Regions from separate parts of the Streptomyces sp. NPDC030840 genome, predicted to be linked through region 2. Evidence: riboswitches for the same ligand, from Rfam matches in the RefSeq annotation. Region 2 holds a riboswitch; each other region holds the start of a gene.
What was found. Region 2 has a riboswitch for cobalamin ahead of ACZ49J_RS10680 (cobalamin biosynthesis protein). Riboswitches for the same ligand answer to the same signal wherever they lie in the genome.

Region 1 (3,265 bases), on a different contig from region 2:
GCCTCGGCAACGAGGTGCTGCCCGACTCGACGGCCGCCCACCTGCCGGAGTCCTCCGCGCAGGCCCTCCTGCGGCTCTCCCGGGAGTACGAGGGAGAGCTCACCGTGTGCGCCACGGGCCCGCTCACCAACGTGGCGATCGCGCTCCTGGAGGACCCGGGCTTCGCCCGGCGCGTCCGGAAGTTCGTCTTCATGGGCGGCGCCGCGCAGGTGCCCGGCAACATCACGCCGGTCGCCGAGTTCAACATCTGGGCCGACCCGGACGCCGCCGAGGTGGTCCTGTCCTCCGGCATTCCGTTCACCATGGTCGACCTGGACGCCTCCCACCACTGCCTCTTCGGTCCCGCCGACCTGGCCGCCCTGGAGGCGGCGGGCCCGGGCACGGCGCTTGCCGTCCGCCTGCTGAGGGTTTACATGGACGCCTACCGCCGCCACGGCGGGGGCGACGCCTGCCCGCTGCACGACCCGCTCGCCGTGGGCGCGTGCGCGGACGAGTCGTTCCTCACCGTCGCGGAGGGCGCCGTCATCGTCGAGTCGGCCAGCGAACTCACCCGCGGGAAGACCGTGTTCGTGCCCGCGGCCGCCCAGCGCGCCTACTACACCGAGTCCTCCGCCCTCTCCGCCCGCATGACCCTCACGGGCCGCGTCGCCCTCGGCCCGGGCCCCCGCGACTTCAGCAAGGACTTCGTGGCGACCCTGCCCCAGTGGCCGGGAGTGGCCTGAGCCCTCCACAGCCGTGGAATCCGTGAGCCGACCTCGCACCCGTCCGGCACACTCCCCACCATGGACATCACGATCAGACAGGCACGGCCCGACGAGTACGACACCCTCGGTGAGCTCACCGCGCAGGCGTACCTGGGCGACGGCCTCCTCGACTTCGGAGCGGCCGACGCGTACCTCGGTGAGCTGCGGGACGTCGCCAAGCGGGCCGCCGCGGCCGAGGTGCTCGTCGCCGCCGAGGACGGCCGCGTGCTCGGCGGGGTGACCTTCGTGCCGGCCGGCGGGCCCATGGCCGACATCGCGGGGCCCGGCGAGGCGGAGATACGGATGCTCGCGGTGGCCGCCGAGGCCCGCGGGCGGGGCGTCGGCGAGGCACTCGTCCGTACGTGCGTCGAACGCGCGCGGTCCACGCCCGGCTGCGCCCGCATGGTCCTGTCCACCCAGCGCTCCATGCACGCGGCCCACCGGATCTACGAACGTCTCGGCTTCACCCGCACTCCCGACCGCGACTGGAACCCGCTTCCGCACCTCGACGACATCACTCTCCTCACCTACGAGTTGACGCTCTGACACCAGCGCGACACACCATCACGCCACAACATATGGGGCCGCTTCCACGGCGCGGCACAAGATGTATGCTCATGCTCGCTGTCGCCGCAGGGGAATCCGGCGCGAATCCGGAACTGTCCCGCAACGGTGTACTTGCGTGTGTACATACCCATGTCCGCACGCATGGTCAGTCCGAGGACCTGCCGACAGCGCACCCGGCCGACCGGTCCGGGTGCCTGACGTCCGGGCCTCGCGGAATGGGCCGGTGGACGCGACGCCGTGTGCGTTCGTGCGCTGCCCCCTGCCCTCCGCAAGGCCCCGTGCCGAGCGAGGGAGAGCCCACACGTGACCATCGCGCCAGCCGATCCGGTTTCAGCGGGGACCGGGCAGGAAGCAGGGCCCGAGCAGGAACACGACGGTCCCGGAACCGCGTTGTTGCGGACCCTGACCGAGCTGACCGCCGACCTTCCCGACGCCGACCCCGGACGGGTCGCCGCAGCCGCGCTGCGCGGCCGTTCCGCGCACGCCGACGAGACGGAGCTGCGGGAACTGGCCACCGAGGCGGCGGCCGGTCTCATCTCGGAGGACCCGGCCTACTCACGGCTGGCCGCCCGGCTGCTCACGATCGGCATTACGGCAGAGGCCGCCTCGCAGGGCGTCACGTCCTTCTCCGAGTCCGTGGCCGTGGGCCACCGCGAAGGCCTCATCGCCGACCGCACCGCCGAGTTCGTACGGCTGCACGCGGCCCGCCTCGACGCGTTGATCGACACGGCCGCCGACGACCGCTTCGGCTACTTCGGGCTCCGCACGCTGCACAGCCGGTACCTGCTGCGGCATCCGATCACCCGCAAGGTCGTCGAGACGCCCCAGCACTTCATGCTGCGGGTGGCGTCCGGGCTCGCCAAGGACACTGCGCTCGATTCAGAGACGGGCGCACAGTCCGTGGACGAGGTCGCCGCGCTCTACGGGCTCATGAGCCGCCTCGACTACCTGCCCTCCTCCCCCACCCTGTTCAACTCCGGTACGCGGCACGCCCAGATGTCGTCCTGCTACCTCCTCGACTCCCCGAAGGACGAGCTGGACTCGATCTACGAGCGCTACCAGCAGGTGGCCAGGCTGTCGAAGCACGCGGGCGGCATCGGCATCGCGTACTCCCGCATCCGCTCCCGCGGTTCGCTGATCCGCGGCACGAACGGGCACTCAGGCGGCATCGTCCCGTTCCTGAAGACCCTCGACGCCTCGGTCGCCGCCGTGAACCAGGGCGGCCGGCGCAAGGGCGCGGCCGCCGTCTACCTGGAGACCTGGCACTCCGACATCGAGGAGTTCCTGGAGCTGCGCGACAACACCGGTGAGGACGCCCGCCGTACGCACAACCTGAACCTCGCGCACTGGATCCCGGACGAGTTCATGCGCCGGGTCGACGAGGACCGTGTCTGGTCCCTCTTCTCCCCCGCCGACGTGCCGGAGCTCGCCGACCTGTGGGGCGAGGAGTTCGACGCGGCCTACCGCAGGGCGGAAGCCGAGGGCCTCGCCCGGAAGACCATCCCGGCCCGCGACCTGTACGGGCGCATGATGCGCACCCTCGCCCAGACCGGCAACGGCTGGATGACCTTCAAGGACGCGGCCAACCGCACGGCCAACCAGACGGCCGAGCCGGGCCACGTCGTCCACTCCTCGAACCTGTGCACCGAGATCCTGGAGGTCACGGACGACGGCGAGACGGCGGTGTGCAACCTGGGGTCCGTGAATCTGGGTGCCTTTGTCGACATGGAGACCGGCGACCTCGACTGGGAGCGGCTCGACGCCACCGTCCGCACCGCCGTCACCTTCCTCGACCGCGTCGTCGACATCAACTACTACCCGACCGAGCAGGCAGCCCGCTCGAACGCCAGGTGGCGGCCCGTCGGCCTGGGTGCCATGGGACTCCAGGACGTCTTCTTCAAGCTGCGGCTCCCCTTCGACTCCCCCGCGGCCCGCGCACTGTCCACCCGTATCGC
Region 2 (3,265 bases):
TCGGCGCGTTCCTCTCCATCGAGGTCGCCAACACGATCTCGAAAGGTCTCGTCGACGAGACCGGTATACGACCAGAAGTGATCTTCGCCGCGTTGGTCGGCGCCATCCTCTGGAACCTGCTGACCTGGCTCGTCGGACTGCCGTCGAGTTCGTCGCACGCCCTCATGGGCGGTCTGATCGGCGCGACCGTCGCCTCGGCCGGCCTGGGCGCGGTGCACGGTGACGTCCTCGTCACGAAGGTACTGATCCCCGCCGTCGCGGCGCCGCTGGTCGCGGGCATCGCCGCGATGCTCGCCTCACGGCTGACGTACACCCTCGGCAAGAACGCCCACGAGAAGGCCACGTCCAAGGGCTACCGCGCCGGCCAGATCACCTCGGCCGGCCTGGTCTCCCTGGCCCACGGCACGAACGACGCCCAGAAGACGATGGGCATCATCACCCTGGCCCTGGTCGCCGGCGGCGCGATCGCCCCCGACTCCGACCCGCCGGTCTGGGTCATCCTCTCCGCCGGTGTCGCCATCGCGCTCGGCACCTACCTGGGTGGCTGGCGCATCATCCGCACGATGGGCAAAGGCCTGACCGACCTCCAGCCGCAGCAGGGCTTCGCCGCCCAGACCAGCGCGGCGACGGTCATCCTGGCCTCCTCCCACCTCGGTTTCTCCCTCTCCACCACGCACTCCGTCTCCGGCGCGGTGATGGGCGCGGGGCTCGGCCGCAAGGGCGGTGTGGTCCGCTGGTCCACGGCCACCCGCATGTTCGTCGCCTGGGGCCTGACGCTCCCGGCCGCGGCCGTGGTCGGCGCCGGAGCCGAGTGGGTGACCTCCTTCGGCACCTGGGGCACGACGCTGGTCGCCGTCTTCCTCGTCGCGTCCAGCGCCGCCATCTGGCTGCTCTCGCGCCGCGAGGTGGTCGACCACACCAACGTCAACGACACCGACGAGCCCGCCGGCGTCGTGACCACGGCCATCGCGGCGGTCACCCCGCCCCCGGCAGGCCCGCTCACCGACGACCTCGCGGCCACCGCCACCGTCTCCGCCGACACCCCGGCGAAGTCGTCGGCGCCCGCTCTCTGAGCAAGGGAAACACACCACCATGCACATCGACTGGGCAGCCCTCGGCTCCGTGTTCGGAGTCAGCCTCGTGGTCACCGTGGCCCTCGTCGGCCTCTTCACCCTCGGCATCGTCGGCCTCTCCAAGCGCGAGACGGCCACGGCCTCCGGCAACTCGGCGGCTCTCGCCACGACGGCGGCGTACGCGTGCTTCGCCGCCTGCGCGGCGGCGGTGGCGTACGGGATCTATCTGATCGTGGCCTGACACCGGCACACGACAGAGACACGCCAAGCAGTGGGGTGCGGGACGGATCACCGTCCCGCACCCCACTCGTATGTGGGCCTCAGCACACTCTCCCTTCGCAGGTCAACGGCAAGTTGACGCCCCTTCCAACCCCGTGGTGGACTGCCGGAGCCATGTACGGGCGGCAGAAGAGGAAGCCGGTGGAAGTCCGGCGCGGTCCCGCCACTGTGACCGGGGTAGCCATCCCCGGGAGTCAGGAACTCTCGCCGTCGGTCTCGTCGAACCAGGGCGTGGACACCCTGAGTGAGGACATATCGCCATGCTCGGCTGCCGATTGAGTGTCAGCACCACCGCCCTGCCGGAACCCGCGGCCACAGCGGTCGGCTGAACCGATGCGTGCCGATCGCGTGTTCGCGTACGGCGCCGCCGCCGGGCTCCTCGGTGACCTGCTCCTGGGCGATCCCCGCCGGGGGCACCCGGTCGCCGTGTTCGGGCGGGCCGCGGGTGCCGTGGAGCGGGTGTTGTGGCGGGACCACCGCGGGTGGGGCGCGCTGCACACCCTCGTGTGCGCCGGTGGCGCCGTCACGTTCGGAGCCGCCGCCGCTGGTGCCGTGAGAACGTCGTCCGCCGCCTCCGTCGCTCTGACCGGCGCGGCCACCTGGGCCGTCGTCGGGGGTACTTCGCTGGCGCGCGAGGCCAGGACCATCGGGCGTGCCCTGCGGACGGGGGACGTCGAGGGCGCCCGGACGCGGCTGCCGCATCTGTGCGGGCGGGACCCGCAGGCCCTCGACGCCGACGGGATCGCCCGGGCCGTCGTCGAGTCGGTCGCCGAGAACACGTCGGACGCCGTGGTGGGAGCCCTGGTGTGGGGTTCCGTCGCGGGAGTGCCGGGGCTGCTCGGGTTCCGGGCCGTCAACACCCTCGACGCCATGGTCGGCCACAAGTCGCCCCGCTACCGGCGCTACGGCTGGGCCTCCGCCCGGCTCGACGACCTCGCGGGGTGGCCGGGGGCCCGGCTCACCGCCGTCCTCGCCGCCGTGGCGGGCCCCGATCCCCGGGGGGCCGTTCGGGCGTGGCGAGCCGACGCGGGCCGGCACCCGAGTCCCAACGCCGGTCCCGTGGAGGCCTCGTTCGCGGGTGCCCTGGGGGTGCGGCTGGGCGGGACCCTGTCGTACGGCGGACGTGTGGAGCATCGGCCCGTGCTGAACGGGGAGGGGCGTGCCGTGGAGGTGGGCGACATCGAACGGGCCGTGCGCCTGTCACGGCGGGTGAGCTGGCTCGCGTTGGGGGCGGCCGTCGCCGTGAGGCTCGTCGCGAGGGGGCGGAAGGCATGAGCGGGGGTCTTCTCGTCGCCGGCACCACCTCGGACGCGGGCAAGAGCGTCGTCACCGCCGGGATCTGCCGGTGGCTGGTCCGGCAGGGCGTCAAGGTCGCGCCGTTCAAGGCGCAGAACATGTCCCTCAATTCGTTCGTGACGCGCGAGGGTGCCGAGATCGGGCGGGCGCAGGCCATGCAGGCCCAGGCCTGCCGGGTCGAGCCGACCGCGCTGATGAATCCCGTGCTGCTGAAGCCGGGAGGGGAGCAGAGCAGTCAGGTCGTGCTCCTCGGCAAGCCCGTGGGCGAGCTGAGCGCGCGCGGCTACCACGGCGGGCGGCAGCAGCAGCTCCTCGGCACCGTGCTGGACTGCCTCGCGGAGTTGCGGGGCACGTATGACGCGGTGATCTGTGAGGGCGCCGGTTCTCCCGCCGAGATCAATCTGCGGCGGACCGACATCGTGAACATGGGCATCGCCCGCAACGCCGGGCTTCCCGTCCTCGTCGTCGGCGACATCGACCGGGGCGGCGTCTTCGCGTCCTTCTTCGGGACCGTCGCCCTGCTGTCGCGCGAGGACCAGGCCCTGGTGGCCGGGTTCCTCGTCAACAAGTTCCGCGGGGACGTGTCCCTGCTGGAACCCGGCCTGGACATGCTGCAC
Region 3 (3,265 bases), on a different contig from region 2:
CATGTGCGCCGAGGTGTGCGACGCGACGTGCCGGGTGCTCTCCGAGCAGACCCACCAGGACGAGGCCGCCCTCCGGGCCCAGGTGGAGTGGTGCCGGGAGGTGTGCCTGGAGTGCGCGCACGCTTTCGACGCCCACCCCGGTGCCGAGGACAGCGCGAAGGCCTGCCGCGACTGCGCCCGCGCCTGCACGGACTTCCTCGCGACACTCGCTGCCTGAGGCGAGGGGCTGCCGCCAGGCTCGGCGACCCCGGACCCGGCTGTCGGCCTGACGGCCTCGTCCTCAAACGCCGGACGGGCCGGATGTACCTGCCCTCGCTGAAAACCCAAGCCCCGGCCAGGGAACTCAGCCCCGGCCGCGAAAATCAGCCCCTCCGGCGTTTGAGGAGCGGGGGTCCGGGGGCTGGCCCCCGAACCGGGGTCCGGGGCGGAGCCCCGCGGCGGGTCGAAGGGGCGCAGCCCCTGGGGAGGGGACGGGTAGGGGCGGCGGGGGCGAAATGAATCCTCGCCGACCGCCCCGCTCAGGACGCTCCCGCGAGCGGCGGCCCCCCGACCCGCACGTTCCAGCGCCCGCCCCGCCCGCTGAACTCGGTGGCCGTCAGCGGCGGCACGTCCACGCGCCAGAACGCGGATTCCGGCGCCCCCAGCACCCGTACCACCACGGCCCGTACGACGTCGGGCTCGACGACGGCGACCGTCCGGCCGTCGCCCCGGGCGGCCGTGTCGAGCCACAGTGCCACCCGGTCGCACAACGCCCGCACCGACTCGCCGCCGTGCGGCGCGGACTCGGGGTCGGTCAGCCAACGGGCCACCGCCTCGGGCTCGTCGGCGCTCACCTCGGTGAGCGTCGCCCCGCGCCAGCGCCCCACGTCCAGACCGGCCGGCCCGGGCGTCCCCCCGATGTCCAGCCCGAGCGCGGCAGCGGTCTCGCGGCAGCGGACCGTGGGGGAGGCCCAGGCCCGGTCGGGGGACCTCAGGGTGCCCGAGTTCGCCGTCGCCGCCCGCAGCCCGGACGGGTCGAGCGGGCATCCGTCGTCGAAGCGGGCCTCCCGCAGCGCCGCGTTCATCGCGGGTGAGATCAACATCACTCGGCTCGTCATTTCACGCTCTCCCGATCCGGCCACCTGTGCACCCAACCCCCTTGCCCTGTAAGGGACATGACCATCGGGCCGTGGTGTGACCAGCTCACCCGCACGCCGTGCGCCACCCATGCGCCCTTGGCCGGAACCTCACTTCGCGGTACCTTCTCGTCGATATTGACGACGGTCGACGGAAGCCGGTGAGAATCCGGCACGGTCGCGCCACTGTAAGCCCAGCACGATCCGCACCCGCCAAGTGCGGTGACGGCAGGGCAAGTCAGACCCGTGGCCGTCGTCCTGTGCACCACCGAGACGGGACGCGAGTTCCCCCAGGAGGTCCTGCCATGGCGCAGTCCGCCGTCGCCCAGCCGACCGCAACCCCCGCCGCTCCCACCGCGGTTCCGGCCAAGCTGCCGATCGGAGCGATCGCCCCCTGGGCGGTCTTCTTCGGCATCCTCATGCTGGTCCTGCTCTACTTCGTCGGCGCCGAACAGGGCGCCACCTCCCTCGTGTCCGGCGAGGGTGTCCACGAATGGGTGCACGACGCCCGCCACCTGCTCGGCTTCCCCTGCCACTGACGGCGGCGAGGAAGCTCACGAGCCGATGAACTCCGCAACGGTCAGGAACCTCCTGGTGCGCGGCATGCTCGCGGGACTCGCCGCGGGCCTGCTCGCCCTCGTCGTCGCCTACTTCCTGGGTGAACCACGCGTCGACCAGGCGATCGCGTTCGAGGAGGCCCACGCCCACGAACACGGCGGCGAGGAACTCGTCAGCCGCACCCTGCAGTCCACGGCGGGACTGTCCACCGGCGTCCTCGTGTACGGGGTCGCGTTCGGCGGCATCGCGGCCCTCGCGTACTGCTTCGCGCTCGGCCGCATCGGCCGCTTCGGGCCGCGCGCGAGCGCGCTGCTCCTGGCGGTGGCCGGGCTGGTCGCGGTCTATGTGGTCCCGTTCCTGAAGTACCCCGCCAATCCGCCCGCCGTGGGCGACCCCGACACCCTCGACCAGCGCACCACGCTGTACTTCCTGATGGTCGTGCTCAGCGTTCTGCTGGCCGTCGGGGCGGTGGTCCTGGGCAAGCGCCTCGCGCCACGCCTGGGCAACTGGAACGCCACCGTCGCGGCGGGCGCGTTCTTCGTCCTCGTCGTCGGCCTGGCGTACGCCTTCCTGCCGTCGTACGACAACGTCCCGGAGGGCTTCCCCGGCACCCTGCTGTGGCAGTACCGGTTGGCCGCCCTCGCCATCCAGGTGACCCTGTGGACCGCGTACGGTCTGCTCTTCGGGCTGCTCGCGGAACGCGTGCTGGCTCCGCGCACGGCGGGGCGCCAGGGGGCCGCCGCTCCGGCGACTCCCGTCCCGCACTGAGCTGTTGAGCGCGTCCCGCACTGACCTGTTGGGCGCGGGAGAAAGGCCCCCGGGTGACCGGGGGCCTTTCTCCTGTCCTGTCCCTCCCGGTCGCTCCCTCGTGTTCCCAATTACTGGAACACGTTCTACGGTGTGCGCCGTCAGGTCCGGCCTTGGGGAGCCAGGAGGCGCCGTGCATCTGGAATACACGCCCGAGCAGCAGCGGCTGCGCACCGAACTGCGCGCCTACTTCGCCAAGTTGGTGCCGGACAACGCGTACGCGCGGTACGGCGACCCGGCCTCCCAGAAGCGCTTCTACCGCGAGACCCTCCGCCGTCTCGGCACGGACGGCTGGCTCGGAGTCGGCTGGCCGAAGGAGTACGGCGGACGCGGGCTGACCCCCATGGAGCAGTTCATCTTCTTCGACGAGGCCGCCCAGGCGGGCGTCCCCCTGCCCCTGATGGCGCTCAACACGGTCGGCCCGACGATCATGCAGTTCGGCAGCGAGGAGCAGAAGGCGTACTTCCTGCCGCGCATCCTCTCCGGCGAGATCGATTTCGCGATCGGCTACAGCGAGCCCGACGCGGGCACCGACCTGGCCGCGCTCAGGACGCGCGCCGTACGGGAGGGCGACGAGTACGTCGTCAACGGCCAGAAGATCTGGACCACGAACGGCGACACCGCGGACTGGGTGTGGCTGGCCGTCCGCACCGACCCGGACGCCCCGCCCCACAAGGGCATCACCATGCTCCTGGTCCCGACCACCGACCCCGGCTACTCCTGCACCCTGATCAACACCCTCGCCTCCCACGACACCACCGCCAGCTACTACGAGAACATCCGCG

Region 1: linked by a shared signal. The riboswitch ahead of ACZ49J_RS22860 (ribonucleoside-diphosphate reductase subunit alpha) and the one ahead of ACZ49J_RS10680 (cobalamin biosynthesis protein) in region 2 are both predicted to bind cobalamin.
Region 3: linked by a shared signal. The riboswitch ahead of ACZ49J_RS31550 (CbtB domain-containing protein) and the one ahead of ACZ49J_RS10680 (cobalamin biosynthesis protein) in region 2 are both predicted to bind cobalamin.

Annotation. Positions count from the first base shown of each region.
Region 1 covers NZ_JBVIEE010000010.1:182,330-185,594, reverse strand. Annotated here, with positions in the region: gene ACZ49J_RS22870 (nucleoside hydrolase) at 1-722, shown strand, start outside; gene ACZ49J_RS22865 (GNAT family N-acetyltransferase) at 783-1,289, shown strand; cobalamin riboswitch at 1,320-1,490, shown strand; gene ACZ49J_RS22860 (ribonucleoside-diphosphate reductase subunit alpha) at 1,614-3,265, shown strand, end outside.
Region 2 covers NZ_JBVIEE010000004.1:63,068-66,332, forward strand. Annotated here, with positions in the region: gene ACZ49J_RS10670 (inorganic phosphate transporter) at 1-1,073, shown strand, start outside; gene ACZ49J_RS10675 (hypothetical protein) at 1,093-1,314, shown strand; cobalamin riboswitch at 1,435-1,575, shown strand; gene ACZ49J_RS10680 (cobalamin biosynthesis protein) at 1,686-2,627, shown strand; gene ACZ49J_RS10685 (cobyric acid synthase) at 2,624-3,265, shown strand, end outside.
Region 3 covers NZ_JBVIEE010000018.1:83,292-86,556, reverse strand. Annotated here, with positions in the region: gene ACZ49J_RS31560 (four-helix bundle copper-binding protein) at 1-217, shown strand, start outside; gene ACZ49J_RS31555 (histidine phosphatase family protein) at 519-1,097, opposite strand; cobalamin riboswitch at 1,244-1,384, shown strand; gene ACZ49J_RS31550 (CbtB domain-containing protein) at 1,421-1,654, shown strand; gene ACZ49J_RS31545 (CbtA family protein) at 1,680-2,441, shown strand; gene ACZ49J_RS31540 (acyl-CoA dehydrogenase family protein) at 2,614-3,265, shown strand, end outside.